One region of the Shinella sp. AETb1-6 genome, then DNA from elsewhere that is predicted to be linked to it. Evidence: predicted binding sites of a transcription regulator. Region 1 holds the regulator's gene; the other holds the start of a gene.
What was found. Region 1 encodes PhoB, which activates phosphate uptake and scavenging genes when phosphate is short. Its sites were predicted from a motif close to TGTCATNNANCTGTCAT; they were not measured.
Positions count from the first base shown of each region.

Region 2: a site for PhoB is predicted at 3,368-3,384, ahead of GR158_RS16290 (DUF2794 domain-containing protein). Genes of this name have one in related genera too.

Region 1 covers NZ_WUMM01000002.1:240,396-256,195, reverse strand. The annotation lists gene GR158_RS04525 (biotin transporter BioY) at 1-155, shown strand, start outside; gene ppk2 (polyphosphate kinase 2) at 228-1,109, opposite strand; gene phoR (phosphate regulon sensor histidine kinase PhoR) at 1,254-2,552, shown strand; gene GR158_RS04510 (PstS family phosphate ABC transporter substrate-binding protein) at 2,742-3,776, shown strand; gene pstC (phosphate ABC transporter permease subunit PstC) at 3,942-5,426, shown strand; gene pstA (phosphate ABC transporter permease PstA) at 5,423-6,742, shown strand; gene pstB (phosphate ABC transporter ATP-binding protein PstB) at 6,756-7,571, shown strand; gene phoU (phosphate signaling complex protein PhoU) at 7,676-8,404, shown strand; gene phoB (phosphate regulon transcriptional regulator PhoB) at 8,424-9,107, shown strand; gene GR158_RS04480 (GcrA family cell cycle regulator) at 9,225-9,764, opposite strand; gene GR158_RS04475 (aspartate aminotransferase family protein) at 10,189-11,379, shown strand; gene argF (ornithine carbamoyltransferase) at 11,409-12,320, shown strand; gene GR158_RS04465 (Hsp33 family molecular chaperone) at 12,517-13,509, shown strand; gene apaG (Co2+/Mg2+ efflux protein ApaG) at 13,688-14,080, opposite strand; gene GR158_RS04455 (O-succinylhomoserine sulfhydrylase) at 14,204-15,388, opposite strand; SAM riboswitch at 15,432-15,510, opposite strand; gene GR158_RS04450 (2'-deoxycytidine 5'-triphosphate deaminase) at 15,589-15,800, shown strand, end outside.
Region 2 covers NZ_WUMM01000008.1:222,931-238,730, reverse strand. The annotation lists gene acnA (aconitate hydratase AcnA) at 1-2,109, shown strand, start outside; gene GR158_RS16295 (DUF1223 domain-containing protein) at 2,320-3,078, shown strand; gene GR158_RS16290 (DUF2794 domain-containing protein) at 3,405-3,779, shown strand; gene GR158_RS16285 (GNAT family N-acetyltransferase) at 3,913-4,464, opposite strand; gene pyc (pyruvate carboxylase) at 4,596-8,054, opposite strand; gene GR158_RS16275 (autoinducer binding domain-containing protein) at 8,170-8,910, opposite strand; gene GR158_RS16270 (glucan ABC transporter ATP-binding protein/ permease) at 9,215-10,975, shown strand; gene GR158_RS16265 (OpgC family protein) at 10,982-12,154, opposite strand; gene GR158_RS16260 (GH36-type glycosyl hydrolase domain-containing protein) at 12,179-15,800, opposite strand, start outside.

The DNA.
Region 1 (15,800 bases):
TCACGGTGTCGGAACGCACGGACATTCTGTTCCAGGTGGAGTTCGACCGCTCGCTTTCGCCGAGCGAGCCGGGGCATCTGCTGCTCAACAGCGACATTGCCGGCGGCGGCGCGGGCGTGAACCTCTACGCCGTCCGCATCCTGCCGGGCGAATAAGAGGCCCGGCCTAGCCCTGACGTGGCGCGGGATGGCCCCGCGCCCGCCGGGCCCGCCGGGATCGTCATCCCCTTATTTTACGAAGCCGACACCGGTGCCGACGATCTTGTCGTCGATCTCGCCGATCGCCTTTTTGTCCTTGCCGTCATAGTCGAGCGTCGTGAGGATGTGGCGGATCAGGTTGATGCGCGCGCGCCGCTTGTCGTTGGCGCGGATCACGGTCCACGGCGCGTGCTCCGAATGGGTTTCCTTCAGCATCCGGTCGCGCTTTTCCGTGTAGTCGTCCCACTTGTTGAGCGCGGCTATGTCCATCGGCGAGAGCTTCCACACCTTGAGCGGATCGTGCCGCCGGTCGTGGAACCGCTTCAGCTGCATCTCGCGGCCGATATTGAGCCAGAACTTGAAGAGATGGATGTCGTCCGAAACGATCATCTTCTCGAAGCGCGGCGTTTCCTTGAGGAAGCGTTCGTATTGCTCGGGCGTGCAGAAGCCCATGACGGGCTCCACGCCCGCGCGGTTGTACCAGGAGCGGTCGAACAGCACGAACTCGCCCGAGGTGGGGAAGGTGGCGACATAGCGCTGGAAGTACCACTGGCCGCGCTCGGTCTCGGTGGGCTTGGTGAGCGCGACGATGCGCGCGGAGCGCGGGTTCATGTAGGACATGGTCGCATGGATCGCGCCGCCCTTGCCGGCCGCATCCCGGCCCTCGAACACGGCCATGATGCGCTTGCCGGTCTTCTGCTGCCAGAACTGCACCTTGACCAGTTCGATCTGGAGAAGCTTCAGCGTCTTCTCGTAGTCCTTGTTGTCGAGCTTCTTGTCGTAGGGATAGTCGTCGGAGCCGAAGGCCTTCTCCTCGATCCAGTCGGGCAGCACGGGATCGTCGATGTCGAAGACCCGCTTCTTGCCCTTGATATCCAGTTCGACAGACCGGTTTTCCGCCACTTCCGCCATCGTTCGCTCCTCCAGGCACAGACCGCGGCGCACGCCGCTTCACCGAAAGGTGGCCATAAGCGCATTGCGAATTCAAGCGCACCGTGAAAAACATGTCATGAAATCGCGCTATCCATCGAGAATCGGCGGGGCGCGGAGGCTGAGATGCTTGCAAGGGAATGGGTGGCGGTGACGGATCAGCGGACGATCCTCGGCTGGCTGGCAACGCAACTGTGGGGCGAACGCGTTCTCATCGCCTCGGCCATCTTTGTCGGCTTCGTGATGTGGCTCGCCGGCCTGCATCTGGGCTGGGTCTCGTTCACCGTGCTCCTGCTGGTCATTGCCGGCCTCGTGCGCACCGACCGGCGTGCCGCCGAAGGCAATGCGCGCACCATGGCGGTGCCGGCTGCCGCGGTGCCCGAAAACGATGTCGCGGCGGCCCGGCAGGACGACCTGTCCGCCATCGCCGCCGTCCTGGGCGCGCTGGATGCGCCGGCTTTGCTGATTTCCGCCCGCGAGACGGTCAAGTTGCAGAACCGGGCCGCAGAGGCGGTCTTCGGGGCGATCCCGCTCGGAAGCGACCTTGCGGGGCGCATCCGCGCACCCGGCATCCTCGACATGGTCCGCGAAGCCCTCGCGACAGGCCAGCCGCGCGAAACGGAGCATGCCGAGCGCCTGCCGTCCGAGACGGTCTATGTGGTGCGTATCGCGCCCCTGGCCGAAAAATCCGGCGAACCGCTCTGGCTTTTGACCTTCCGCGATGTCTCGCAGGCGCGCCGCATCGATCGCATGCGCTCCGACTTCGTCGCCAATGCCAGCCATGAACTGCGCACGCCGCTCGCCTCGCTGCGCGGCTTCATCGAAACGCTGCAAGGCCCTGCGAAAAACGATACCAGGGCGCACGAGCGCTTTCTCGGCATCATGCACGAGCAGGCCACGCGCATGAGCCGGCTCGTCGATGACCTCCTGTCGCTTTCCCGCCTGGAGCTGCGCTCGAATGTTGCGCCCGACCAGACCGTCGACCTCGTGCCGCTGATCGCCCATGTGCGCGACAGCCTGCAGCCGCTCGCCTCGGAGCTCGGCGTCGACATCGTGCTCGACCTGCCCGCCCATCCCGTTTCCGTCACCGGCGAGCGGGACGAACTCGTCGAGGTGTTCGAGAACCTCATCGAGAACGGCTGCAAATATGGCCAGGATGGCAAGCGCGTCGATGTGGCGCTCACCGGCGGCACGGACGGGGCGCCCGTCGAGGTCTCCGTCAGGGATTACGGTCCCGGCATCCCTCCTGAACACGTGCCGCGCATCACCGAGCGCTTCTACCGGGTCAATGTCGAGGCCAGCCGGTCCAAGAAGGGCACCGGCCTGGGGTTGGCCATCGCCAAGCATATCCTCACCCGCCACAAGGCACGCCTCGTGGTGCGGTCCGAAGTGGGCAAGGGAACCGTTTTCACGGTGAAGTTCTGACACACAATGTCACGGCATCCTGCGGCTGTCTGAAATAAGCGATTATTTTCAGAGGCTTGGCCTGTCACAAATGTTTCGCGAAACTGACATAAAACGGATGGCGATCGGGGCGTAGAGAGAAGCCGCCGGTCAGCGGCAGAGAGCGCCAGACGAGCGCTTCCCACATATGTCCTCTTCGGGAGAACCCAGATGAAATCTCTTAAGCTCACCCTCGCGGCGCTCGTAGCCTCCGCCGCATTCGCAGGCGTTGCCGTTGCGCGCGACCAGGTCCAGATCGCCGGCTCCTCCACCGTTCTTCCCTATGCCAAGATCGTTGCCGAGACGTTCGCCGAGACCTATCCCGACTTCAAGACCCCGATCGTCGAATCCGGCGGCTCCTCGGGCGGTCTGAAGGAATTCTGCAAGGGCGTCGGCCCGAACACCATCGACGTCGCCAACTCTTCGCGCCCGATCAAGGAAAGCGAAATCGAGGCCTGCAAGGCGGCTGGCGTGACTGAAATCCAGGAAGTGAAGATCGGCTACGACGGCATCGTCTTCGCAACCGACTCGGGCAATGCCGACCTGAAGCTCGTGCCGAAGGACCTTTATCTCGGCCTCGCCGCTGAAGTCGTCGTCGATGGCAAGCTCGTCGCCAACCCCTACAAGAAGTGGTCGGAAGTCAACAAGGACCTGCCGGACGCCGAAATCGCCGCCTATATCCCGGGCGAGAAGCACGGCACGCGCGAAGTCTTCGAAGAGAAGATCCTCGCTGCCGGCTGCAAGGAAGCCGGCGCGCTCGACGTCATCAAGGCTGCCGTTTCCGATGAGAAGGAACAGCATGCCAAGTGCGTCGCCGTTCGCAAGGATGGCCTGGCTGTCGACATCGACGGCGACTACACCGAAACGCTGGCCCGCATCGCGGCCAACAAGTCCGGCATCGGCGTGTTCGGCCTCTCCTTCTACGAAAACAATGCCGACAAGCTGAAGGTCGCCACCGTCAACGGCATCGTTCCCTCGACCGAGACGATCGCTTCCGGCGAATACCCGGTTTCGCGCCCGCTGTTCTTCTACGTCAAGAAGGCCCATCTCGGCGTCATCCCGGGCCTGAAGGAATATGTCGAGTTCTTCACGAGCGACGACATGATCGGCCCGGACTCTCCGCTGGCTGAATACGGCCTCGTCGCCGCTCCGGAAGCCGAGCGCGAAGAAATCCGCAAGGCCTTCGCCGACGGCAAGATCATGTAATGACCTTGGGTTGCCGCGGCGGTTTGCGCCGCGGCGACCTCTGGCTTTCGGGCGGGGACGCCCGCGTCATGTTCTTCGGCCGGGAATGGGGCGCCCGGTCGAACGGTCGGAGCGGGCGATTTGGCACGCTCAGGGCGGATGATCTCGCCAGGAGACTTTCCTAAAATGAGTATTTCACTTCTCTTGCTCATCATCGCCGTGATCGGCGTGGCGGGCTATCTTTTCGGAAGCTGGCGCGCCAACGCGCTTGCCGGCGGCAAGCTTTCGAGCCTGCATTCCCGTCCGGGCTACTACGGGTCCTTCGTCGCCATCTGGTCGGTCCTGCCGGCTCTCGTCGTGATGCTGGTCTGGATCATCGCAAGCCCGATCTACATCAGCTCGACGGTTCGCGGCGGCTTTCCCGAAGAGGTGAAGGCCACCTCCCAGGCCGAGCAGAACCTCGCCTACAACATGATCGGCGCCATCTCGCGCGGCCTGAACACGCTGTCGGCCGAAGAGCGCGAGGCGATGTTCGCCGACAGCGCGACCGCCCGCACCGTGCTGGCGGCCAAGGGTGTTCCGCTCGCCGCCGATCCGGCGCCCTACATGCTCACGTCGGCCGACGATCTCAACCGCATGACGAAGGCGAGCGGCACCTTCCTGTCGATCCTCGTCATCGTCGCGGCCCTTGCCGGCGCCTTCGTCTCCTACCGCGCGATCGCACCGAAGTTCCGCGCCCGCAACCGCGTCGAAGGCGTGATGCTGGTCAGCCTCATCGCGGCCTCCTCCATCGCCATCCTGACGACGGTCGGCATCGTGGCCTCCATGGCGACGGAAGCCATCCATTTCTTCAACATGGTTCCGGCCTGGGAGTTCTTCTTCGGGACGACCTGGGATCCGCGTTTCGCCGCGGCGGGCGCCACGGCCTCCTCCGGCCAGTTCGGCCTGATCCCGCTGCTTGCCGGCACGCTCTATATCGGCTTCGTCGCCATGCTGGTCGCCGTGCCGGTCGGCCTCTTCGCCGCCATCTACATGTCGGAATATGCCTCGCGGACCGTGCGTTCCGTTGCCAAGCCGCTTCTCGAAGTGCTCGCCGGCATCCCGACCATCGTCTACGGCTTCTTCGCCCTCATCACCGTCGGCCCGTTCCTGCGCGATATCTCCGCTCAGCTGAACGGCCTGGTCACCGGCAATTATGCAAGCTTCATCCAGGCGCAGAGCGTTCTGACGGCCGGCATCGTCATGGGCATCATGCTGATCCCCTACGTCTCGTCGCTGTCGGACGATATCATCACCGCCGTGCCGCGCGCCCTGCGTGACGGTTCGCTCGGTCTGGGTGCCACCCGCTCGGAAACCATCAAGCGGGTCATCATGCCGGCAGCGCTGCCGGGCATCGTCGGCGCTCTCCTGATGACCGCCTCGCGCGCCATCGGCGAAACCATGATCGTGGTGCTCGCGGCCGGTGTCGCCGCCCGCATGCAGCTCAATCCCTTCGAGCCGATGACGACGGTGACGGTCAAGATCGTCAACCAGCTGACGGGCGACCTCGAATTCACCTCGCCGCAGACGCTGGTAGCCTTCGCGCTCGGCATCACGCTCTTCGTGATCACGCTCTGCCTCAACATCTACGCCCTCTACATCGTGCGCAAATACCGGGAGCAGTACGAATGAGCCAGGTCTCCACAAGCCCCGCCCTCGGCATCGCCACCAGGCCCGAACGCCGCGATATCGGCCTGCGTCGCCGTTACGCCGCCGAACGCCGCTTCCGCCTCTACGGCATGGCGGCAATCGCCTTCGGCCTGCTGTTCCTCTTCCTCCTGCTGTTTTCGGTCGTCTCCAAGGGCTACACCGCATTCCAGCAGACGATGATCACCATCCCGATCGAGTTCTCGGAGCAGATCATCGACAAGAACAACGAGCGCGCCACCAATCCGCAGAAGCTCGTGACCGCGAACTACCCTGTCGTTGCGCGCAACGCGCTCGCCAAGGTGCTCGGCGTCAGCGAGGACGACCGCGCCGGCCTGAAGGCCGTCAACGGCATGATTTCCGACAGCGTGCGGGTGCAGCTGCGCAATCTCGTGACCGCCGATCCGTCGATCATCGGCACGACGCAGACCGTGACCGTCCTGGCGCACGGCGATCTCGACTCCGCCTTCAAGGGCCAGATCGATCTCAGCGTGCCGGAAACGAACCGCAAGGTCTCCGACAAGCAGGTCGGCTGGATGAACCAGCTTGCCGAGAGCGGCGCCCTTTCCAAGCACTTCAACACCGGCCTCTTCACCAACGGCGCATCGAGCCGTCCGGAGGCCGCAGGCGTGGGCGTGGCACTCATCGGCTCGCTCTACATGATGCTCATCGTGCTCGTCCTGTCGCTGCCGATCGGCGTTGCCGCCTCGATTTATCTCGAAGAGTTTGCCCCGAAGAACCGCTTCACGGATCTCATCGAGGTCAACATCAACAACCTCGCCGCCGTTCCCTCCATCGTTTACGGTCTGCTCGGTCTCGCCGTCTTCATCAACTTTGCCGGCTTCCCGCGCTCGGCGGCCCTGGTGGGCGGTCTCGTGCTGACCCTCATGACGCTGCCGACGATCATCATCGCGACGCGTGCTGCGCTGAAGGCGGTGCCGCCGTCGATCCGTGCGGCAGCACTCGGGCTCGGTGCCTCCAAGATGCAGACCGTGTTCCATCACGTCCTGCCGCTCGCCATGCCCGGTATCCTCACCGGCACGATCATCGGGCTTGCCCATGCGCTCGGCGAAACCGCGCCGCTGCTCCTCATCGGCATGGTCGCCTTCGTCGCCGACGTTCCGGCAACGCCGATGGACCCGGCGACGGCGCTTCCGGTGCAGATCTACATGTGGGCGAACGAGGCCGAGCGCGCCTTCGTGGAGCGCACGTCGGGAGCCATCATCGTGCTCCTCATTTTCCTCATCTTGATGAATGTCGGTGCGATCCTCCTGCGCCGCCGTTTCGAACGACGCTGGTAGAAGGACCGGTCATATGAACATGATGTCAGAAGCAGCAGTCGAGAAAGCCCTGGACAGACAAATGAACGACATTTCCTACAAGATGATCGGCAAGGACGTTTCGGTTTATTACGGCGAGAAGCGCGCCCTCTATGACGTGAACCTGAACGTCCGCGAAAACACCGTCACGGCGCTCATCGGCCCCTCCGGCTGCGGCAAGTCGACCTTCCTGCGCACGCTCAACCGCATGAACGACACGATCGACGGCTGCCGCGTCACCGGCCGCATCACGCTCGACAGCGACGATATCTACGATCCGAACATCGATGTCGTTGAATTGCGCGCCCGCGTCGGCATGGTCTTCCAGAAGCCGAACCCGTTCCCGAAGTCGATCTACGAGAACGTCGCCTATGGCCCGCGCATCCACGGCCTCGCCAAGGCGAAGGCCGATATGGACGCGATCGTCGAACAGAGCCTGCAGAAGGCCGGCCTGTGGAACGAGGTGAAGGATCGCCTGCACGAAGGCGGCACGGGCCTTTCCGGCGGCCAGCAGCAGCGCCTGTGCATCGCACGTGCCGTTGCCGTCAGCCCGGAAGTCATCCTGATGGACGAGCCCTGCTCCGCGCTCGACCCGATCGCCACCGCAAAGGTCGAGGAACTGATCCACGAGCTGCGCGCCAATTTCACGATCGTCATCGTGACGCATTCCATGCAGCAGGCGGCCCGCGTGTCGCAGCGCACCGCCATGTTCCACCTCGGCAACCTCGTCGAGGAGAACGATACCGACAAGATGTTCACCAACCCGGATGACCAGCGCACGCAGGACTACATCATGGGCCGCTTCGGCTGACGTTTTGGTAGCCTTAGCCCCAAGCAATTCCAGCAAAAGTGTGAAGCGGTTTTGCGTTCGGAATTGCGTCGAAAAAACACGTCTCGTGTATTAAGGACAGAACGATGTCATCGACCCATATCGTCTCGATCTACGATGAAGAATTGAAATACCTCTCCCGCCGCATTTCCGAGATGGGCGGCACGGCCGAGCAGATGGTGGCGGATTCCGTCCGCGCCCTCGTTTCCGCCGATGCGGCGCTGGCCCAGAAGGTCATTTCCGAGGACGTCATCCTCGACAATGCCGAGCGCCAGATCAACGAGAAGGCGATCGTCACCATCGCCAAGCGCCAGCCGATGGCGGCCGACCTGCGCGAAATCATGGGCACGATCCGCATCGCCGCCGAGTTGGAGCGCGTCGGCGACCTCGGCAAGAACACCGCCAAGCGGGTGATCGCCGTGCAGAGCTCGGGCATGCCGCGCAAGCTCGCGCGCGGTCTCGAGCATCTTGCCGAACTGGCGCTGATGCAGCTCAAGGAAGTGCTCGATGTCTTCGCCACCCGCTCGGTGGACAAGGCCAAGGCGATCCGCGAGCGCGACGACGAGATCGATGCGATCTACACCTCGCTGTTCCGCGAACTCCTGACCTACATGATGGAAGACCCGCGCAACATCACGCCCTGCACCCATCTCCTGTTCTGCGCCAAGAACATCGAGCGCATCGGCGACCACGCGACCAACATCGCCGAAACCATCTACTACATGGCGACGGGCTCCCAGCCCGAGGGCGAGCGCCCGAAGGACGACACCTCGACATCCGTCGTCACGGCCGATGTCTCCGAAGCTTCCGAGTAAACTGGATAGGGTTCGCTACATGGTGCCCAGAATTGCCGTCGTGGAAGATGAGGAGGCGCTGAGCGTCCTCCTGCGTTACAATCTCGAGGCGGAGGGTTTCGAGGTGGATACGATCCTGTCCGGCGACGAGGCGGAGATGCGCTTGCAGGAGCGCATGCCCGATCTTCTCATCCTCGACTGGATGCTCCCGGGCGTTTCCGGCATCGAACTGTGCCGGCGCCTGCGCCAGCGGCCGGAAACCGAGCGGCTGCCGATCATCATGCTGACGGCGCGCGGCGAGGAGAGCGAACGCGTGCGGGGCCTCGCCACCGGTGCGGATGACTACGTGGTCAAGCCCTTCTCCACGCCGGAACTCGTCGCCCGCGTGCGGGCCATGCTGCGCCGTGCCAAACCGGAAGTGGTCTCCACGGTGCTGCGCTGCGGCGATATCGAGCTCGACCGCGAGACGCACCGCGTTCACCGCCGCACGCGCGAAGTCCGCCTCGGCCCGACGGAGTTCCGCCTCCTGGAGTTCCTGATGACCTCGCCCGGCCGCGTCTTCTCGCGTTCGCAGCTTCTCGACGGTGTCTGGGGGCATGACATCTATGTCGACGAGCGTACCGTCGATGTGCATGTCGGACGCCTGCGCAAGGCACTCAACTTCGCCAACATGCAGGATGTCATCCGCACGGTGCGCGGCGCCGGCTACTCGCTGGAAACCTGAGCGACGCATTCCTCCCAAGGACGCAAACGGGCCCTTCGGGGCCCGTTTGCGTTCCGGCAGGCCGCGCAAACGAAAACGGAGCCTTTCGGCCCCGTTTCTAGTCTTCTGTCGCCGGTGTCACCGTGCCCGGCGGCGCTCGGCCGAAGGCTGGTAGGCGAGACGCTGGTGATAGGTGCAATAGGGCGAATTGTCAGGGGACTCGCAGCCGCAGAAATGGAAGTCGTCGTTCAGCGGGTCGCCGATCGGCCACTTGCAGGTGCGCTCGGTGAGCTGCGTCAGCTCCAGCTTGCGCGACATCGGCACCACGACGTTCTTGCCGCTGATCACGACGGGCAGGTTCTCGGCCTGTGCATCGAAATCGGTGTCGATCTCATCCTTGGCAAGGGCGTTGCCCACCGGCCGGCTGACCGGACGGGGCGCGTTGGCCGGACGCGCGGTAAAGTTCGAGGGACGCGGGGTGGCCTGCGCCGGGCGCTTCGGGCGGGCCGAAGCGGGCGTGCCGCCGGCCTTGGCGCGGCCGGGCAGGTTGAGCCGGTGCACCTTGCCGATCACGGCGTTGCGGCTGACGCCGCCGAGCTGCGCCGCGATCTGGCTGGCACTGAGGCCCTCGCTCCAGAGCTTCTTGAGTTTCTCGACCCGCTCGTCTGTCCAGTTCATGCTCTCGTCTCCGTTCGGCGCTCGCTGTGCGGGAATCCCTCATCGCGCCACGAACGAATCCGTAGCCTGAGCGCCCTAACTCTGGTGGTGACTAGTTCCGCCGCATGCAGTCTAGTAATTGACCCTTAACCTAGAGTTCGGGGGACTCTGTGACAAGAGTCGGGGGAATCGGGGCGAATCGATTTCAGAGTTTTCCCCAACTTGCTGGTAGGGTGTGACTCGATAGCGACACTGTCCATGCATGCTGTGAATCCTCACCTTGCGGGAGGTTCAGTGCGATTTGGAGCTATGCATTTTATTGACATCACGGCCTGAAATGCCGATAGTGCAGCATGCCGCCGAAAGGCGGCTTTTGATTTTTCTGGCAACCGGAAAGTCAAGCCCCCGAATTTCTTTTCCGCATCCCTTTTGGAGGATACGCGCCATGGCCGATGCCGCGCCGCTCTATGAAACCTATATGCGTGCGCCGCTCCGGTTCACGCACGGGGAGGGCGTCTGGCTGATCGACGAGAACGGCGAGCGATATCTCGATTTCGCCGCCGGCGTGGCCGTCAGTTCGCTCGGCCACGGCCATCCCCATCTCGTTTCCGCGCTGAAGGAGCAGGCCGACAAGGTCTGGCACCTCTCCAATCTCTATGAGGTTGCGGGCCAGGAAAGCCTCGGCCGCCGGCTGACGGACGCGACCTTCGCCGAAAAGGTGTTCTTCACCAATTCGGGTGCGGAAGCGCTGGAATGCGCGATCAAGACCGCGCGCCGCTATCATTTCGCCAAGGGGCATCCGGGCAAGTTCCACATCATCACCTTCGAAGGCGCGTTCCATGGCCGCACGATCGCGACAATCGCCGCCGGTGGACAGGAAAAGTACATCGAGGGCTTCGGCCCCAAGGCGCCGGGCTTCCTCAAGGTTCCCTTCGGCGACATCGCCGCCGTCAAGGACGCGATCACCGAGGAAACCGCGGCGATCCTGATCGAGCCCGTTCAGGGCGAGGGCGGCCTCAGGCCGGTGCCGAAGGAATTCATGCAGGAGCTGCGCCAGCTCTGCGACGAATACGGCCTGCTGCTCATCCTCGACGAGGTTCAGACGGGCGTCGGCCGCACGGGCCGCCTCTTCGCCTATGAGCATTCGGGCGTCGCACCCGACATCATGGCGATCGCCAAGGGTATCGGCGGCGGCTTCCCGCTCGGCGCGTGCCTGGCAACGGCCGAGGCGGCGTCCGGCATGGTGGCCGGCACGCACGGCTCGACCTATGGCGGCAATCCGCTCGCCATGGCCGTCGGCAACGCCGTGCTCGACGTGGTGCTCGCCGATGGCTTCCTGGAGCATGTGCGCGATGTCGCGCTGGTCTTCCGCCAGGGCCTCGCGGCGCTGCAGGACCGCTTCCCCGACATCATCGAGGACGTGCGCGGCGAGGGCCTGATGCTCGGCATCAAGGCACGCATTCCGGTCGCCGATCTCCTGAAGGCGGTTCGCGCCGAAAAGCTGCTTGCCGTGCCGGCGGGCGACAATGTGCTGCGCCTTCTGCCGCCGCTGATCACCACGGCGGAAGATGCACGCGAAGGGCTCGCCCGCATCGAGCGGGCCGCCGAAAAGCTGAGCGCCGCCAAGGCCGCCTGAGCGCATAAGGGACTGGGACAGGACACATCATGGCCAAGCATTTTCTCGATCTTTCCGCCGTTTCGGAAAGCGATCTCCGCGTCATCATGGACGATGCGCATGCGCGAAAGGCCGCCAACAAGGCCGGCACCGAAGCCAAGCCGCTGGCCGGCAAGATGCTGGCGATGATCTTCGAGAAACCGTCCACCCGCACCCGCGTTTCGTTCGATGTCGGCATGCGCCAGCTCGGCGGCGAGACGCTGTTCCTGTCGGGCACGGAAATGCAGCTCGGCCGCGCCGAGACCATCGGCGACACGGCCAAGGTCCTGTCGCGCTATGTCGACGCGATCATGATCCGCACGACCGACCATGCACGCCTGCTGGAGCTGGCCGAGCACGCCACGGTGCCGGTCATCAACGCGCTGACGGATCTCACCCATCCCTGCCAGATCATGGCCGACATCATGACCTTCGAGGAGCATCGCGGCTCCACCAAAGGCAAGACCTTCACCTGGACGGGCGACGGCAACAACGTGCTGCATTCCTTCGTCGAGGGCTCGGCCCGCTTCGGCTACACCATGAAGATGGCCGTGCCGATGGGCTCCGAGCCTGATGACAAGATCCTCAACTGGGCGCGTGACAACGGCGGCAATATCCTGCTCGGGCACGATGCCGAGGCGATGGTCGACGGCGCCGATCTCGTCGTCACCGATACCTGGGTCTCGATGAACCAGGAGCACCGCGCCCGCGGCCACAACATCTTCCAGCCCTATCAGGTCAACCCGCAGCTCATGGCGCGCGCCAGCAAGGACGCGCTCTTCATGCACTGCCTGCCCGCCCATCGCGGCGAGGAAGTCACCAACGAGGTCATCGACGGCCCGCAGTCCGTGGTCTTCGATGAGGCCGAAAACCGCCTGCACGCACAGAAGTCCATCCTCGCCTGGTGCTTCGGAGCCGTCTGAGGCCGTCTTGAAAAACGGCGCTACCGGCACGATCTAGGGCCTATCGCAGAGGCGCCGCGAGGCGCTTTCACTGGCGCATGCCCGCCCGGTGTGGAATGATCCCGGCCGGCATATGCGCAATCAGGATAGAGTGCTGCCCCAAGCGGCCGGGCCCTGAGCCCGCCGGCATTGCGGCGCGTGAAGGAGTAGAATGATGATGGCGGAAACCGCCCTGAAACTCGGTGAGCCCGGCTATGCCGGCGATGACCACGTCCTGCCTTTCCAGGTCGAGGGCCTGGATGTGCGCGGCCGCGCCGTGCAGCTCGGTCCCATGCTGGATACCATTCTCGGCCGGCATGATTATCCCGCACCGGTGGCCCGCCTGCTGGCGGAAGCCATCGCGCTGACCGTGCTCCTCGGAACCTCGCTGAAATTCGAGGGCAAGCTGATCGTGCAGACCAAGGGCGATGGCCCCGTCGACCTGCTCGTCGCGGATTTCTCCGCACCGCAGGATGTGCGCGCCTATGCCCGCTTCGATCAGGAAGCGCTCGATGCCGCCATCGCAGCCGGCGCGACCGAGCCGCATGAGCTGCTCGGCAAGGGCATCCTCGCCTTCACCATCGATCAGGGCGCGCATATGCAGCGCTACCAGGGCATCGTTCCGCTCGACGGCCATACGCTGGAAGAAATCGCCGGCGTCTATTTCCGCCAGTCGGAGCAGATCCCGACCAAGGTGCGCCTCGGCGTCGCCGAACTGTACGACCGCGATGCCGACGGCAAGGCGCGTCACCGCTGGCGTGCCGGCGGCATGGTCGCGCAGTTCCTGCCGCAATCGCCCGAGCGCATGCGCCAGGCCGACCTTCCCGGCGGCGACGGCGACGAGGCCGGCCACAAGATCGACGACGATGATCATTGGGCCGAGGCCAAGGCCATGGTCGAGACGATCGACGCGGATGAGCTGACGGATCCGAATGTCGGCACCGAACGGCTGCTGTTTCGCCTGTTCCACGAGCGCGGCGTGCGGGTCTACCCGCCGCAGCAGGTCTTCGACCGCTGCTCGTGCTCGCGCGAAAAGCTGAAGGGCGTGCTGGCAGCGCTCAGCGCCGAGGAGATCGCCCATACGGCGGACGAAAAGGGCGAGATCGCCGTCACCTGCGAGTTCTGCTCGACGACCTACCGCTTCGAAGCCGCGGAAGTCCTGCCGCAGTAAACGCTTGCGGCAACTCCCTCATCCGGCCTGTCGGCCACCTTCTCCCCCAGGGGAGAAGGGCCCAGCCGGACTGTTTTCCTGAGATCACTTTCGTGGAGGCAAGGCGGGACTTTGCATCCCTCCCTTCTCCCCTCGGGGAGAAGGTGGCGGCAGCCGGATGAGGGGGCCACCCCAACCCTCAATTCAGCGTACGCGCCTGTCCCGGCGTATCCAGCGAAAAGGCGGGAATGGCGACGTCGAAGGCCTCGCCGTTTTCCGCTTCCATGCGGTAGCGGCCGAACATGATGCCGGACGGCGTTTCCAGCGGGCAGCCCGATGAATATTCGTAGGTGTCGCCGGGCCTCAGCACCGGCTGCTCGCCGATCACGCCCGGTCCATTCACCTCGTCCACCTGCCCGTTCTGGTCGGTGATATGCCAGTAGCGCGTCACCAGACGCACGGCGATGTCGGAGTGGTTGGAAATGACGACCCGGTATCCCCAGACATAGCGGCTGTCGTCGGGATCGGACTGATCGGCCAGATAATATGGCTCTACGGTCACTTCGATGTCGCGGGTCAGCGCACGATACATGGGCAAGCCTTGAACTGAACGACCCCTGCTATTCTACACGAATAAGGTTTCGTCAAGGATAAGCGCAAAAGGCGCCGGCCTTGTGGCTGGCGCCTTTTTCAACTGTCGTCCGTCCTGGCGAAATCAGGCGGTGACCTTGGAGAGCGCGCGGGCGAAATCCTCGATCAGGTCGTCGCTGTCCTCGATGCCGGCCGACAGGCGCACGGTGCCGGCGGAAATGCCGAGCTCGGCGCGCGCCTCGTCCGTCAGGTTCTTGTGCGTCGTCGTCGCCGGATGCGTGATCAGGCTCTTGGCGTCGCCGAGATTGTTGGAGATCTTCACGACCTCGAGCGCATCCTGCAGCGCGAACGCCGCGTCCTTGCCGCCCTTCATCTCGAAGCAGACCAAGGTGGAGCCGCCCGTCATCTGCTTGGCGATGATATCGGCCTGCGGATGGTCCTTGCGGCCGGGATAGATCACGCGGGCGACCTGCTTCTGGTCGGCGAGGAAATCGGCGATGCGGCTCGCATTCTCCGTCTGCTGTTTCACGCGCAGCGGCAGCGTCTCGATGCCCTTCAGCAACGTCCAGGCATTGAACGGCGACATGGCCGGGCCGGTATGGCGGAAGTAGTCGTGCAGGTTCTCGTCGATCCACTGCTTGTCCGACAGGACGACGCCGCCCAGGCAGCGGCCCTGGCCGTCGATATGCTTCGTGGCGGAGTAGACGACGACATGCGCGCCGAGTTCCAGCGGCTTCTGGAAGAGCGGCGTGGCGAACACGTTGTCGACCACCACCTTCGCGCCGATCTGGTTGGCGAGCGTCGCCACACCGGCGATGTCGATCACTTCCAGCGTCGGATTGGTCGGGCTTTCCAGGAAGAACACCTTGGTGTTCTTGCGGATCGCGCCTTCCCAGTTGGCGAGGTCGCGGCCGTCGATCAGCGTGCACTCGATGCCGTATTTCGGCGCAAGCGTCTCCACCACCCAGCGGCAGGACCCGAACAGCGCGCGAGCGGCGACGATATGATCGCCCGCCTTGAGCTGGCAGAGGATCGCGGCGGACACGGCGGCCATGCCGGAGGCGGTGGCGCGGGCGTCTTCGGCGCCTTCCAGCATGCACATGCGCTTTTCGAACATGTCGTTGGTCGGGCTGCCGTAGCGGGCATAGATGAACCCGTCCGTCTCGCCCTTGAAGCGGGCTTCGGCCGCAGCGGACGTGTCATAGACGAAGCCCTGCGTCAGGAAGATGGCTTCGGCGGTTTCGCCGTGCTGGGAGCGGGTGGTTCCGCCGTGAACGAGTTGGGTGGCCGGACGCCAGGACTTGCTCATGTGATCGTCGCCTTCAAACAAAAAAACCGGCCGCAAAAGCAAGCCGGTTTCGAACCCGGCCTTTTTAGCTACTTGTTTTACGTGGCTGCAAGCCGGCCGGCCAAATCACCACGGGATAATCCGCTAATACTGCTTGGCTGCGCTTGCGTCAATTGCCGGCATTTGGTTTTGTGCGATCCTTCTGACGGGACGGTACGACTATGGCTTCTGTGGTGCGCAGCACGGGCATTCTGGCGGATAACGCCATCCGCGGCTTGTTCGAAAGCGGCCGGCTGAAAAGCGAAGCCGCGCTGGATGACGACCAGATCCAGCCGGCGAGCCTCGATCTGCGGCTCGGCGCCAAGGCGTTCCGCGTGCGGGCAAGTTTCCTGCCCGGCCCGTCCCATCTCGTCGCCGACAAGCTCGACCGCCT
Region 2 (15,800 bases), on a different contig from region 1:
TGGACCAAGGAAGAAGACGGCGAGACCATCGCCTACCCGGATACCTGCGTGGGCACCGACAGCCACACGACCATGATCAACGGTCTCGGCGTCCTGGGCTGGGGCGTGGGCGGCATCGAAGCCGAAGCCGCCATGCTCGGCCAGCCGGTCTCCATGCTGCTGCCCGAGGTCATCGGCTTCAAGCTGACCGGCAAGCTCAAGGAAGGCGTCACCGCGACCGACCTCGTGCTGATGGTCGTGCAGATGCTGCGCAAGAAGGGCGTGGTCTCCAAGTTCGTCGAATTCTTCGGCCCCGGCCTCGACAACATGACGCTCGCCGACCGCGCGACGATCGGCAATATGGGCCCGGAATACGGCGCGACCTGCGGCTTCTTCCCGGTCGACAGCGAAACCGTCAACTACCTCACCATGTCCGGCCGCGAAGAGCAGCGCATCGCACTCGTCGAAGCCTATTCGAAGGCCCAGGGCATGTGGCGTGACGGCGACGGCGCCGACCTCGTCTTCACCGACACGCTCGAACTCGACCTCGGCGACGTCGTTCCGGCCATGGCCGGCCCGAAGCGTCCGGAAGGCCGCATCCCGCTCGAGAACATCGCATCGGGCTTCGCCACGGCACTTGAGAACGACTACAAGAAGCCCGGCCAGCTCTCCACCCGCTACGCGGTCGAAGGCACCGACTACGATCTCGGCCATGGCGACGTCGCCATCGCGGCCATCACGTCGTGCACCAACACGTCCAACCCGTCGGTCCTCATCGCCGCCGGCCTGCTCGCCCGCAACGCCGTCGCCAAGGGCCTGAAGACCAAGCCCTGGGTCAAGACGTCGCTGGCACCGGGATCGCAGGTGGTGGGCGAATACCTCGCCAAGTCCGGCCTCCAGGCCGATCTCGACAAGCTCGGCTTCAACCTCGTCGGCTTCGGCTGCACGACCTGCATCGGCAATTCCGGCCCACTGCCGGCGCCGATCTCCAAGACGATCAACGACAAGGGCCTGATCGCCGCCGGCGTTCTCTCCGGCAACCGCAACTTCGAAGGCCGCATCTCGCCGGACGTGCAGGCGAACTACCTCGCCTCCCCGCCGCTCGTCGTGGCCTACGCCCTTGCCGGCACGGTCCAGAAGGACCTGACGACGGAACCGCTCGGTGAAGACCAGAACGGCAACCCCGTCTACCTCAAGGACATCTGGCCGACCTCGCAGGAAATCCAGGAATTCATCCTGAAATACGTCACCCGCGCGCTCTATGCCGCGAAGTACGCCGACGTCTTCAAGGGCGACGCCAACTGGCAGGCCGTTCAGGTGCCGGATGGACAGACCTATGCATGGGACGACCAGTCGACCTATGTGCAGAACCCGCCCTACTTCGTGGGCATGGGCAAGACCGGCTCGGGCCTGAAGGACATCAAGGGCGCCCGCGTCCTGGGTCTCTTCGGCGACAAGATCACGACCGACCACATCTCGCCGGCCGGTTCGATCAAGGCGGCCTCGCCTGCCGGTGCCTACCTCACGGAAAACGGCGTCGCCGTCGCCGACTTCAACCAGTACGGCACGCGCCGCGGCAACCATGAAGTCATGATGCGCGGCACCTTCGCCAATATCCGCATCCGCAACCACATGCTCGGCCCGAACGGCAAGGAAGGTGGCTACACCATCCATTACCCGACGAAGGAAGAGCTTTCGATCTACGATGCGGCCATGAAATACAAGGCCGAGGGCGTTCCGCTCGTCATCTTCGCCGGCGTCGAATACGGCAACGGCTCGTCACGCGACTGGGCGGCAAAGGGCACCAACCTGCTCGGCGTCAAGGCCGTGATCGCCCAGTCCTTCGAGCGCATCCACCGCTCGAACCTCGTCGGCATGGGCGTCGTGCCCTTCGTCTTCGAGGAAGGCACGACCTGGGCTTCGCTCGACCTCAAGGGCGACGAGATCGTCACGATCGAGGGCCTGGAAGGCGACATCAAGCCGCGCGAGAAGAAGATCGCCAAGATCACCTACTCCGACGGCACGGTGAAGGACGTACCGCTGCTTTGCCGCATCGATACGCTCGACGAGGTCATGTACATGAACAACGGCGGCATCCTGCAGACCGTTCTTCGCGACCTCGCCGCCTGAACGATCCGGCGTGAAAGACACGATGCCGGGGCTTTTGCCCCGGCATTTTCCGTTTTCGGGGTGCGTTTCGCCGTTCCGAACGCAAAATCGGTTCATGTTTGCCGGATTTGGCCCCCGAAAATCTCACTCCATCGTGACTTCCTGTTGAAGCCGCAACGGCGTATGACGGGCTCGAAAAGGCCGGCCCGTGCCGGTGCTCCATTGGGAATGATCATGCCGAGACCGCATCTTCCGGAATGTCTGGCGATCCTGCTGACGCTCGCTGCCGGCGCTGCCCATGCGCAGGAGGCCGTCGCGCCCAAGGGTGTGGTCGAACTCTTCACCAGCCAGGGCTGCTCGTCCTGTCCGCCCGCCGACAAGGCGCTGGAAACCCTGGTGCGCGAGGGCGAGGTCGTGGCGCTTGCCTATCACGTCGATTACTGGAACTATCTCGGCTGGGCCGACACGCTCGCCTCCAAGGACAATACCGACCGGCAATATGCCTATGCCCGCATGTTCGGCCGCAACGGCGTCTACACGCCCCAGGCCGTGCTGAACGGCCGCGAGCACCTCAACGGGGCCAATATTTCCGGCATCCGCGACCGCATCAGCGCCCTGTCCACCGAAGGCAAGGGCCTGAAGGTTCCGGTCGACGTGGCTGTGGCGAACGACGAGCTGCGTATCCGCGTCGGCGCCGGCGAAGGCAAGGCCAATATCGTCATCGCCTATTTCGAGCGCGAGCGGACGATCAACATCGACAAGGGCGAAAACCGCGGCAAGACGGTCAACTACTGGCACGCCGTGACCTCGATGGAAACGATCGGCATGTGGGAAGGCAAGGAGACCAATCTCGTGCTTCCGGCCGACATGCTGAAGAAGAAAAAGAAGGCCGGCGGCTGCGCCGTGCTGGTCCAGCGCATGAAGACGGCGGACACGCCCGGCGCCATTCTGGGCGCCACCGTGCTGACGGGCGAAAAGGCTTCGCGATAGGCCTGGAGGGAGGTCCGGCCCGGCTTCCTCGAGGGGCTGGGGCTTGAGGGTTCGAAGAGAGACGGACCGGACCTGGACGAAGCTGCCGGCAACGGAATACAAGGCAGCTCCGAGTGACGCACTCCCCGAAACCTGCTTTGTGCACAAGGCAGCAGGCCGGCGGGAGCGGACAGCGGGACTGTCGTCTCAAATTTGGGCGTCTGTTTGTCTGAAATGCGGCGGGACCGCTTTTTTGCGAAATCGCAGGTCTCGGCGCTTCGGCTTGCATTTCAAGGCCACTCAGGCAAACTGTCACCGTGCCGTCATACAGCAGGTACGGAGATTCGATGACAGATCAGCCGGATTTGCAGGCGTCCAACGTCGTGGTCGACCTCAGGGAATACCGCAGCAGCAAGGATCCGCTGCCGGTCACCTTCGATCGCAGGGAGCTCGACGCAATCCTCTGGGTCTATGGCCGCATGGTCGGCGAGGGTGCCTGGCGCGATTACGCGATCGACCATATGCGCGACCGGGCGGTGTTTTCCATCTTCAAGCGCTCCGGCGAAATGCCGCTCTACCGCATCGAGAAGGACCCCAAGCTCGCCGCCAAGCAGGGGGCCTACAGCGTCATCAACCAGCACGGCACGATCCTGAAGCGCGGCCACGAGTTGAAGCAGGTGCTCAAGGTCTTCGACAAGGTGCTGCGTCTCGTCGAGACCTAGAGCTTTTCCGGTGAACTCCGGTTCACTGGAAAAGCTCTAGGTTCCTGTTTTTACCGCATTATCCGACGCCGAAGCGACTTCGCTTCGGCTGGAAATGCTCTAGGCAGCGCCCCGGGATTTCACCACCGCGTTTTCATGCCATCGTGCCCGGGTAATCCGTCGCCGACGGTTCCGTCTCCGCGCCGTCGCCGAGCGCGCGCTGCATGAACACCGTATCCAGCCAGCGGCCGTGCTTGAAGCCCGTCGCCTTCATGTGGCCGCTGTGCGCAAAACCTGCGGCGGCGTGAACGGCGATGGAGGCGGGATGCGCCCCGCCGATGACGGCCACCATCTGGCGGAAGCCGAGCGCCGTGCACCGGCGGATGAGCTCCGCCAGAAGCGCGCGGCCGACGCCCTTGCCGCGTGCTTCCGGCGCCAGATAGACGGAATCCTCGACAAGCCAGCGATAGGCCGGGCGCGTACGGAAGGCGGAGGCATAGGCATAGCCCAGAATGAGGCCGGTCTGCTCCACCGCCACGATATAGGGATAGCCCTTGCCGGTGATCGCCGCAAAGCGCGCCGCCATCTCGTCGGGCGACGGCGGATCGATCTCGTAGCTCGCCACGCCGTTCAGCACGGATTCGCGGTAGATCTCGGTGAAGGCGGCGATGTCGCCGGAAACGGCGGTGCGGATGATGAAGTTCATGGGCGCCGGCAGCTGTTGAACGGTTCGATGCCTTTTGCGTCCGCGCCGGGCAGAAATCAAGACGAAGTCGGGGGTGAGGTTAACCCTCACCCCCGAACCGGTTCATTGCTTTATGGCTCCGCCGCGGGCGATCAGGCGCCGTAGACGATGAGGAGGTCCTTGGCGTCGATCTGGTCACCGGCCTTGACCAGCACCTCGGAGATCGTGCCGTCCTTTTCGGCATGCAGCGCCGTTTCCATTTTCATCGCCTCGATGGAGAGCAGCACGTCGCCGGCCTTGACGGCCTGGCCGGCCGAAACGGAGACCGTCGAGATGACGCCCGGCATTGGCGCGCCGAGATGGGCGGCATTGCCGTTGTCGGCCTTGCGGCGTACGGCGGACGAGGCGGCGCGGTTGCGGTCCGGCACCTTGATGAGGCGCGGCTGGCCGTTCAGCTCGAAGAACACCTTCACCATGCCCTGCGCATCCGGCTCGCTCGTCGCCTGGTGCAGGATGACGAGCGACTTGCCCTTCTCGATCTCGGGCTGGAGTTCCTCGCCGGCCGACAGGCCGTAGAAGTAGGCCGGCGTCGGCAGCACGCTGACGGGGCCGTACAGGTCGGCGGCCAGCGCATAGTCGGTGAAGACCTTCGGATACATCAGGTAGGAGGCGAATTCGAAATCGTCGACCTTGCGCTCCAGCTTCTCCTCGATCGCCGTACGCTCGGCATCGAGATCGGCCGGCGGCAGGAGCGAGCCGGGCACCTCGGTATAGGCCGCCTCGCCCTTCAGCGCCTTCTTCTGCAGGCCTTCCGGCCAGCCGCCCGGAGGCTGGCCGAGATCGCCGCGCAGCATCGAGACGACCGATTCCGGGAAGGCGATGTCCTTGGCCGGGTTCTCGACATCGGCGACGGTGAGATCCTGGCTGACCATCATCAGCGCCATGTCGCCCACCACCTTGGAGGACGGCGTGACCTTGACGATATCGCCGAACATCTGGTTGGCGTCGGCATAGGCCTGGGCGACCTTGTGCCACTTGGTCTCAAGGCCGAGCGAACGGGCCTGTTCCTTGAGGTTGGTGAACTGGCCGCCCGGCATTTCATGCAGGTAGACTTCGGAGGCCGGCCCCTTGAGGTCGCTTTCGAAGGCGGCGTACTGGAAGCGCACAGCCTCCCAGTAGAAGGAGATGCGGCGGATCCATTCGGGATCGAGGCCCGGATCGCGCTCCGACCCCTTCAGCGCCTCGACGATGGAGCCGAGGCAGGGCTGCGAGGTGTTGCCGGAGAGGGCATCCATCGCCGCATCGACCACGTCGACGCCGGATTCGACGGCCGCCAGCACCGTGGCGGCCGCAATGCCCGACGTATCGTGCGTGTGGAAATGGATGGGCAGGTCGGTCGCCTCGCGCAGCGCCTTGAACAGGACGCGCGCGGCCGCGGGCTTCAGGAGACCCGCCATGTCCTTGACCGCGATCATGTGCGCGCCGGCCTTTTCCAGCTCGGCGGCAAGGGCGGTGTAGTATTTCAGGTCGTATTTCGGGCGCGCCGAATTGAGCAGATCGCCGGTGTAGCAGATCGCCGCCTCGCAGATGCGGTTCTCTTCGACGACCGCATCCATCGAGACGCGCATGTTGTCGACCCAGTTCAGGCAGTCGAACACGCGGAACACGTCGATGCCGCCCTTCGCCGCCTGGCGCACGAAGTACTTCACGACATTGTCCGGGTAATTCTTGTAGCCCACGCCGTTGGCGCCGCGCAGCAGCATCTGCAACAGCAGGTTCGGCGCATCCTCGCGGATGCGGGCAAGACGGTCCCACGGGTCTTCCGTCAGGAAGCGCATGGAGACGTCGAAGGTCGCCCCGCCCCAGCATTCCAGCGAGAAGAGCTGCGGCAGCGCGCGCGCATAGGTGCCGGCGACGCGGGCGATATCATGGGTGCGCATGCGGGTGGCGAGCAGCGACTGGTGGCCGTCGCGCATCGTCGTGTCCGTCATGAGCACGCGCTTTTCGCCGCGCACCCATTCGGCGAACTTCTTCGGGCCGAGTTCGTCGAGCTTCTGCTTGGTGCCGGCGACGATGTCGCCCTCGATGAAGGGCACGACGGGCTTCGCGGCATCCGCCGGCGGCTTCGGCCGGCCCTTCGCCTCGGGATGCCCGTTGACCGTGACATCGGCGAGATAGGTGAGCAGCTTGGTGGCGCGGTCCTGGCGCTTCACCTGCTGGAACAGCTCCGGCGTCGTGTCGATGAAGCGGGTCGTATAGGTGTTGTTGCGGAAGGCCTCGTGGCTGATGATCGCCTCGAGGAAGGTGAGGTTGGTCGCAACCCCGCGGATGCGGAACTCGCGCAGCGCGCGGTCCATGCGGTCGATGGCCTCCACCGGGTTCGGCGCCCAGGCCGTGACCTTCACGAGCAGCGGATCGTAGAAGCGGGTGATGACCGCACCCGGATAGGCCGTGCCGCCGTCGAGGCGGATGCCGAAGCCCGACGCCGAGCGGTAGCCGGTGATGCGGCCATAGTCCGGAATGAAGTTGTGCTCGGGGTCCTCGGTGGTGATGCGGCATTGCAGCGCGTGGCCGTTGAGGCGGATGTCCGCCTGCGCGGGAACGCCGGATGCCGGCGTGCCGATCGCCTCGCCGTCGAGGATGTGGATCTGCGCCTTGACGATATCGATGCCGGTCACGACCTCCGTGACGGTGTGCTCGACCTGGATGCGCGGATTGACCTCGATGAAGTAGAATTTGCCGCTGTCGGCATCCATCAGATACTCGACCGTGCCGGCGCCGATATAGTTCGTCGCCCGGGCGATCTTCAGCGAATAGTCGGCCAGCTCCTGGCGCTGCGCCTCCGAAAGATAGGGAGCGGGCGCGCGCTCCACGACCTTCTGGTTACGGCGCTGGATGGAGCAGTCGCGCTCGAAGAGATGCACGACATTGCCATGCGTATCGCCGAGGATCTGGCTTTCGACATGGCGCGCACGTTCGACGAGCTTTTCCAGATAGACCTCGTCCTTGCCGAAGGCGGCCTTGGCCTCGCGCTTGGCTTCGCGGACCTCGCGGATCAGGTCCTTGGGATCGCGGATGGCGCGCATGCCGCGCCCGCCGCCGCCCCAGGACGCCTTGAGCATGACGGGATAGCCGATCTCCTCGGCGAGGCGGTGGATCTCCGCATCGTCGTCCGGCAGCGGATCGGTGGCGGGCACGACCGGCACGCCGACGGAAATGGCGAGATTGCGCGCGGCGACCTTGTTGCCGAGCTGGCGCATGGTGGCCGGGCGCGGGCCGATGAAGGTGATGCCGGCGGCATCGCAGGCATCGACGAATTCCGGGCTTTCCGACAGAAGGCCGTAACCGGGGTGAATGGCGTCGGCGCCGGAAAGCTTGGCGACGCGGATCACCTCCTCGATCGACAGATAGCTCTCGATCGGGCCGAGATCGCGTGCCAGATGCGGTCCCCGGCCGATCTGGTAGCTCTCGTCCGCCTTGAAACGGTGCAGCGCGAGCTTGTCCTCTTCCGCCCAGATCGCCACCGTTTTTATGCCGAGCTCATTGGCTGCGCGGAACACGCGGATGGCGATTTCGGAACGGTTGGCGACAAGAATCTTGGAAATGGGCAAGTCGGACTCCTCAATGACTTGAAAGCGGGAAATGCTGCACCCGCGAAGAGAATTATTAGCGGCTAATTTGCAAAGTGCAATTTCGGACTCGTCATGAGACGCAAGATTTGCGTCGTCACGAAACGAGCCCCAGCCGGAACGCGATCGCGATGGCATGGTGCCGGTTGCGCGCGCCGAGCTTCTCCTGGATGCCGTTCATGTACCAGTCGACGGTATGACTGGAAATGCCCAGTTCCCGACCGATCTCGGGTGAGGTCATGCCCGCGCCCAGCAGCATCAGCGCCTCCATCTCGCGACGCGTCAGGTCCACGTCGACGACTGCGGAGGAGCGCGCCGCCATCTCCGGATCGATCTCGTGGATCAGCTTCCAGTAGAGGCGTCTTGCGATGCCGTCGAACAGGCTCATCTCGATGCTTTCGAGATCCACCGGCCGCCCGCCCAGGCTGAGGCTGCCCAAGAGGCCGCGCCGGCCGTGAACCGGGAAGATATAGCCGTCCTCCAACCCGTTCTGGCGGGCATCCACCATCATGCGCTCCATGCGCTTGCGGTCGGGACTGGCGCGATAGACATCGAGCGTGTCGCGCCAGCGGAACCCTTCCCGCGCGTGGCCGAGATAGCGGACGGTCGGATCGACCTGCATGTAGCGCTTGCGCACATAGGTCTCCGGCCAGCCCTTCGGCCAGCGGCCGGCCAGAAGCAGCGCGTCGGGCGTGTCCACCGGAAGCGGCACGCGGACGACGGCGTAATAGTCGAAACCATAGAATTCGAGCAGGCGCTGGAACTCGGACGTCGTCTCCGCGTGGCCGCGCATCTCCTCAAGCAGTGCAAGAAACTGCACCAGCAAATTGACTTTCATATACCCCGCGCCCGGAAGCGCCCGCTCAAATTCGAGGAAATGTCCGACCGGTGCCCCCGGTCAGTCATGTCCCATTCATGTTGCCCCACATACAATTGGCAGGATCGAGCGATGAAAATCAATCGGATAAGGACGACACGCCATGCAAAAGAAAGCCATCGTGCACGTTTCAAGTTGCATCATGAGATTCTCACACGCGTGAAGAACTTCTCGCTCGCTCCCGTGTTACCCAATCACAGGAGCGAAGGGATCGAGGTGCTCGCACTGCACCGCACAACAGGTTTTGCCGGAAAGGCCCGAATTCGTGTCTTTGTTTCAGGTTTATGCAAGAGCTCTCAGCTACTTGAGCGTCTACAAGCTGCGCGTCGGCTCGGTCGTTGCCGCCAACGTCGTGCTTGCAGTCATCGCCATTGCCGAACCCATCCTGTTCGGCCGTATCATCGATGCCATCTCCAGCGCTGACGGGCATGTCACGCCCCTGCTGCTGATGTGGGCCGGCTTCGGCCTGTTCAACACCATCGCCTTCGTTCTCGTCGCCCGCGAGGCCGACCGGCTGGCCCATGGCCGCCGCGCGAGCCTGCTGACGGAAGCGTTCGGCCGCATCATCTCCATGCCGCTTGCCTGGCACAGCCAGCGCGGCACCTCCAACGCCCTGCATACGCTGCTGCGCGCCTGCGAAACGCTGTTCGGCCTGTGGCTGGAATTCATGCGCACGCATCTGGCGACGGCCGTCGCGCTCGTCCTGCTCGTGCCCACGGCATTTGCCATGGACTACCGCCTGTCGATGGTCCTGGTCGTGCTCGGCGCGCTCTATGTGCTGATCGGCAAGGTGGTGATGAACCGCACCCGCGAAGGCCAGGCGTCGGTGGAGAACCATTATCACACCGTGTTCTCCCACGTATCGGATTCCATCAGCAACGTCTCGGTGGTGCACAGCTACAACCGTATCGAAGCCGAGACGCGCGAGCTGAAGCGCTTTGCCGAGCGGCTGATCAACGCCCAGTATCCCGTGCTCGACTGGTGGGCGCTGGCGAGTGCGCTCAACCGCATCGCCTCGACCCTCTCCATGATGGTCATCCTCGTCATCGGCACGGTCCTGGTGCAGCGCGGCGAGATCAAGGTGGGCGACGTCATCGCGTTCATCGGCTTTGCCGGCCTGCTGATCGGCCGTCTCGACCAGATGAAGGCTTTCGTCGAACAGATCTTCGAAGCCCGCGCCAAGCTGGAGGACTTCTTCACCCTGGAGGATGCCGTCAAGGATCGCGAGGAACCGAGCGACGCCGGCGACCTCGGCGACGTCAAGGGCAAGGTCGAATACCGCGACATCACCTTCGACTTCGCCAACACCACGCAGGGCGTGCGCAACATCTCGTTCACCGTGGAAGCCGGCCAGACCGTCGCCATCGTCGGCCCGACGGGTGCCGGCAAGACGACGCTCGTCAACCTGCTCCAGCGGGTCTACGAGCCGCAGTCGGGCCAGATCCTCATCGACGGCGTCGATATCTCGAAGGTGACGCGCAAGTCGCTGCGCCGCTCGATCGCCACCGTGTTCCAGGATGCGGGCCTGCTCAACCGCTCGATCTCCGACAATATCCGTCTCGGCCGCGAGGGCGCGACGGACGAGGAGATCATGGCGGCAGCCGAGGCCGCGGCGGCCAACGACTTCATCACGTCGCGCCAGAGCGGTTACGAAACCCATGTCGGCGAGCGCGGCAACCGTCTCTCGGGCGGCGAGCGCCAGCGCATCGCCATTGCCCGCGCGATCCTGAAGAACGCGCCCATCCTCGTGCTCGACGAGGCGACGAGTGCGCTCGACGTGGAAACGGAAGCCCGGGTGAAGGCCGCGATCGACTCGCTGCGCAAGAACCGGACGACCTTCATCATCGCGCACCGCCTCTCCACCGTGCGCGAGGCCGACAAGGTCATCTTCCTCGATCATGGCCGGATCGCCGAGATGGGCACGTTCAACGAGCTCAGCCAGAGCAACGGCCGCTTCGCAGCCCTGCTGCGCGCCAGCGGCATCCTGACGGACGACGACGTGCGCAAGAGCCACACCGCCGCCTGACCGGCGTCAGCGCTTCGGGCCGTCGCGCCCCTTGACCGGCAGGGCTCGCATGCCCTGCCGTTTTGCGTGGTCGGCGATCACATCCGCCTGCCAGTCGAGATAGCGCGCATAGGCGAAATGCAGCCCGATGCCGCCAACCACATAGAGCGTGCCGAAGAACGGGTTCTTTCCCGTCACGAACATCAGCACCTGCCCCACCATGGCCAGGATGGTGCCGAAGATGAAGATGGCCAGCGAATGGCGCCCGATCGCGACGAGCGGATGGGAAAGCGGCAGGGCCGCCCAGTTCGACAGGACCGGGATCGTGGCGATGAGATAGGCGCCGGCCAGCACATGCAGGAGGCGCGTCGCCGACAGGTATGTCTTGTCGAAGCCGGTCAGCACCGCCGGCAGGCCATAAGAGAAGTCGATGTGCCACCAGCCCAGCACGACCCACAGCATCGAGACGGCGAGATAGGTGCCGCTGAGCGCAAACAGCAGCGCATTGCGCGGGATGCCCTTCGACCGTGCCCGCAGCACGCCGACGAAACCGATGACGAAGAGAAACTGCCAGGACAGCGGGTTGAGGAACCACTTGCCGTCATCGAGGAAGTTCGACGGCGCGATGCGCCAGATGCCGGCGCAGAGCCAGATCGTGCCGGAAACCGCGAGCAGCAGGCGCGGCCCGCGCTGATAAAGCCAGAGGAAGCCGGGCAGCATGAGGAACAGCACGGCATACATCGACAGGATGTTGTTGTAGCCGAACTGGTGGCCGAGCAGCACCATGCTGACCACCCCCTGCTCCGTGCGGTCGACGACGGCGCGCAGGTTGATCTCCGACAGGAGATCCGGCCGGCCGAACCACAGGGCCCCGCCCGCGAAGATCGCGAAGGTGATGATGCTGGTCATGATGTGGGCGACATAGAGCGTCAATGCCCGGCGCAGGATGCGCAGCGTGACGGCGAGCCGCGCGCCGACGGCAAAGCGTGATCCATAGGCAAGCCCCACCGACATGCCCGAAATCAGCACAAAGGCCTCGGCGGAATCCGAGAAGCCGAAATTCTTGTGCGTGAGATGTTCCAGATATTGTCCCGGAACGTGATTGACGAAGATCGTCAGGAGGGCGAGGGCCCGGAAGACGTCGAGGCGCGTGTCGCGTTGCCGCGGCACGACGCCCACCGGTCCAGATGTGTCTGTCATGGTACTCTGATCCACATGGGTGGATCAGAGCAAATAGCCCTCTTTTGAAGATTTGATGACAGAGCCGTTGATTGTGGCCTGCCACGCGCCGTCATCCCCACGATCCACACGCAGCGTCAGCTTGCGGCCATCGACAACGAGCGTCGCGCTGTAGCCGTTCCAGGCTTCCGGCAGGACAGGGTCGACGAAGAGGCGGCCGCCTTCCTTGCGGATACCCAGAATGCCCTCGACGGCGGCGCGGTAGAGCCAGCCGGCCGAGCCGGTGTACCAGGACCATCCGCCGCGTCCCACCCGCTCGCCTTCGCCATAGACATCGGCGGCCACGACATAGGGCTCGACGCGGTAGCGTTCGGCCGCCTCGGCATCGAGCGCATGCTTGACCGGGTTAAGCAGGTCGAGGCAGGCAAAGGCCTCGTCGCCCCGGCCAAGGCGCGCCAGCGCCATGACGACCCAGGTCGCGGCATGGGTATATTGCCCGCCATTCTCCCGCACACCGGGCGGATAGGCCTTGATGTAACCCGGGTCCTGCGCGGTTTCGACAAGCGGCGGCGTGAACAGGCGGATGACGCCGTTCTCGCGGTCGACCAGTTGCGCCATCACGGCATCCATGGCCTGGCGCGAGCGCCCGGCATCGCCTTCGCCGGACAGAACGCTCCAGCTCTGCGCGATGGAATCGATGCGGCATTCGGCACTGTCGGACGTGCCGAGCGGCGTACCGTCGTCATAGTAGCCGCGGCGATAGTATTCGCCGTCCCAGCCGGCCGTTTCCAGCGCCCGCTTGAGGCGATCGAGGTGGATCTCCCACGCCTCGGCATGGATGCCATCGCCCCGCTCGCGCGCAAGAGGGATGAAGCCGCGCAGCGTGCCGGCAAGGAACCAGCCCAGCCAGACGCTCGTGCCGCGGCCGGCTTCGCCGACCCGGTTCATGCCGTCGTTCCAGTCGCCGCCGAGAATGAGCGGCAGGCCGTTCTCGCCGGTGCGGGCAAGCGCCAGATCGAGCGCGCGGGCGCAATGATCGTAAAGCGATGCATCCTCGCCCGAATGGTCCGGTTTGAAGAAGGCATCGTGCTGCCCCTCGGAAAGCGGCGGGCCTTCGATGAAGGCAAGCCTTTCGTCGAGCACGCCACGGTCGCCGGTGACGCGGCAGTAATATTCGACGGCGTGGGCAAGCCAGACCACATCGTCGGAGATCATGGTGCGCACGCCCGCGCCGGTGTCCGGCAGCCACCAGTGCTGCACGTCGCCTTCGACGAACTGGCGTGCGGCGGCGTTCAGGATCTGCGCGCGGGCGAGGTCCGGCCGGTGCAGGATGAAGGCCAGCGTGTCCTGCAGCTGGTCGCGGAAACCATAGGCGCCGCTCGCCTGATAGAAGGCGGTTCGCGCCATGATGCGGCAGCCGAGCGCCTGGTAGGGCAGCCAGTCGTTCACCATGCGGTCGAGCGCCGGATCGGGCGTCTTGATCTGCAACGTGCCGGTGAAGCCTTCCCAGAACGAACGCACCGCCGCCATGACGGCATCGAAATCGGCCTTGCGGCTCTTCTCGGCCAGCACGCGGGCGCCCTCGGCATCCGCGGCATCGCCGAGCACGAAGAGCAGCTCCCGCTTTTCGCCCGGCTTCAGCGTGACATCGACGCAAAGCGCCGCGCAGGGATCGCTGATGCCGTCGGCCGCGCCCGACAGGGGCTGGCCGTTGAACAGCGCCGCCGGCGAAACGATATCGCCGGTGCGGCCGATGAAATCCCGCCGCCGCGTCGTGAAGCCCGAAAGGGCGGCATCGACGCCGAAGAAGCTGGCCCGGCCGGCAAAATCGAGGCTGTAGGGATTGGTCGCGAAGAGCGCACCGCTCTCCTCGTCATGGCTTGTCAGCACGAAGGGCGCGGTCTTGGCAGGGTTGTTGCCCAGCACCCATTCGACATAGCCGTAGACGGAGAGGCTGCGCTCGGTCTCGCCGGTGTTCTTCACGACGAGGCGCGAATACTTCACCGGGTCTTCCGGGTCGACCGTCTGCACGAGGTCGAGCTCGATGCCGTCCTCCCAGCTGCGGAAGGCGGTGTAGCCGAGGCCGTGCCAGGTCTCGAACTTGACCGAGGCCTTGCGCGACAGCGCGGCAAACGGCGTCATGACCGTGCCGCTGTCCCGATCCCGCACATAGAAGGCCTCGCCCGGCCGGTTGACGACAGGATCGTTCGTCCAGAGCGTGAGCTGGTAGTCGCGGGAATTGCGGCTCCAGGTGAAGCCGCCGCCTTCTGCGGGGACATGGAAGCCGAATTCACGGTTCGCGATCACGTTGATCCACGGCTGCGGCGTCGCCTCGCCGCCGCGCAGGCGCACGGCATATTCGCGGCGGTCGGCATTGAAGCCGCCGAACCCGTTCCAGAAGGACAGGCCGTTTCCGTCGATCGCCACCGGAGCGGCAGCGATTGCCGGTGTCGGCAAGGCCTTGGCCGAAAGCGTCTCTGACTTCGCCTCGTCCTCGCCGCGCGGCGGCGAGGAGTAGAGCGAGACGGTGCGGGCGATCTGGTCGGCCAGCGAGCCGTTGCGGGCGTGGAAGACGGCGCGCGCCGCCGCCAGCAGGGCCTGCCAGGTCGTCACATTCATCAGGTCGCGGCGGACCGTGAAGATATGCTGGCGCACGCCGTCCGACTGGCCACGCATCCGCAGGTTCTCGCACATCTGGTCGAGCGTGTGCTGCATGTCCTGCGCGTAGGATGCGGCGCGCTCGTTGAGGATGACGAGGTCTGCGGTGACGCCGCGGTGGCGCAGATATTCCTGCGCCCGCAACGCCTCGCGGGCGACATCGAGATCGATCTCGTCGTTGATGCGCAGCACGAAGATCGGGAAATCGCCCGAGATCGCCATGGGCCAGAGCGCCGACTGGGACGTCAGGCCGGTCTGGATCGTGCCGGTGTCGGCGCGCAGGTGCAGATCCGGATAGGTGAGGTAGCGGCCGAGCATCTGGAAGCTCGCCGCCTCCTGCGAGGTCACGCCGACGTGGCGCATATGCACCTGTGAGCGCGTCCAGGCATGGATCATCTCATGGTTGAAACTGTCCGGATGGCGATAGCGGTCGATGGCCGCATCCACATCCGCGCGGGTCGGCGCGGCAATGGTCCAGAAGATGACCTTGACCTTCTTGCCGGCGGGAACGCGCACGACACGGCGCAACGCCAGGATCGGATCGAGCGTGAAACCATCCGTGCCGGAGAGCTGCGCGCCGGCATCGAAGGCCGCCGCCGTCGCGAGCGAGCGACCACGGCCGATGAAACGGCGGCGATCCGTCTCGACCTCGGTGCGGCGCGCGGGGCCGGCATTGTCGACGATCAGATGGGCGATCGCCATGTCGGGTTCGTTGGGATGACGCTTCTGGCGCTCCGCGCGGATCACGTCGCCGCGCTCGTCGATGTCGGTGCGGATGAACATCTTCGAGAAGAGCGGATGCGCATTGTCGGTATCGTCAGTCGTGATGACCGGCTCCAGATAGGACGTCACCTCGATGAAGCGGTCCTCCGTGCCCGTATTGACGAGCGTCAGGCGACGGCCTTCGGCATCGTGCTCGGTGGCGACGATGACCTCGACCTCGCTGGTCAGCGTGCCGACGGTCTTCAGGAACTCCGCCTTGTCGTCGCCGAACTGGGTCTTCGTTTCC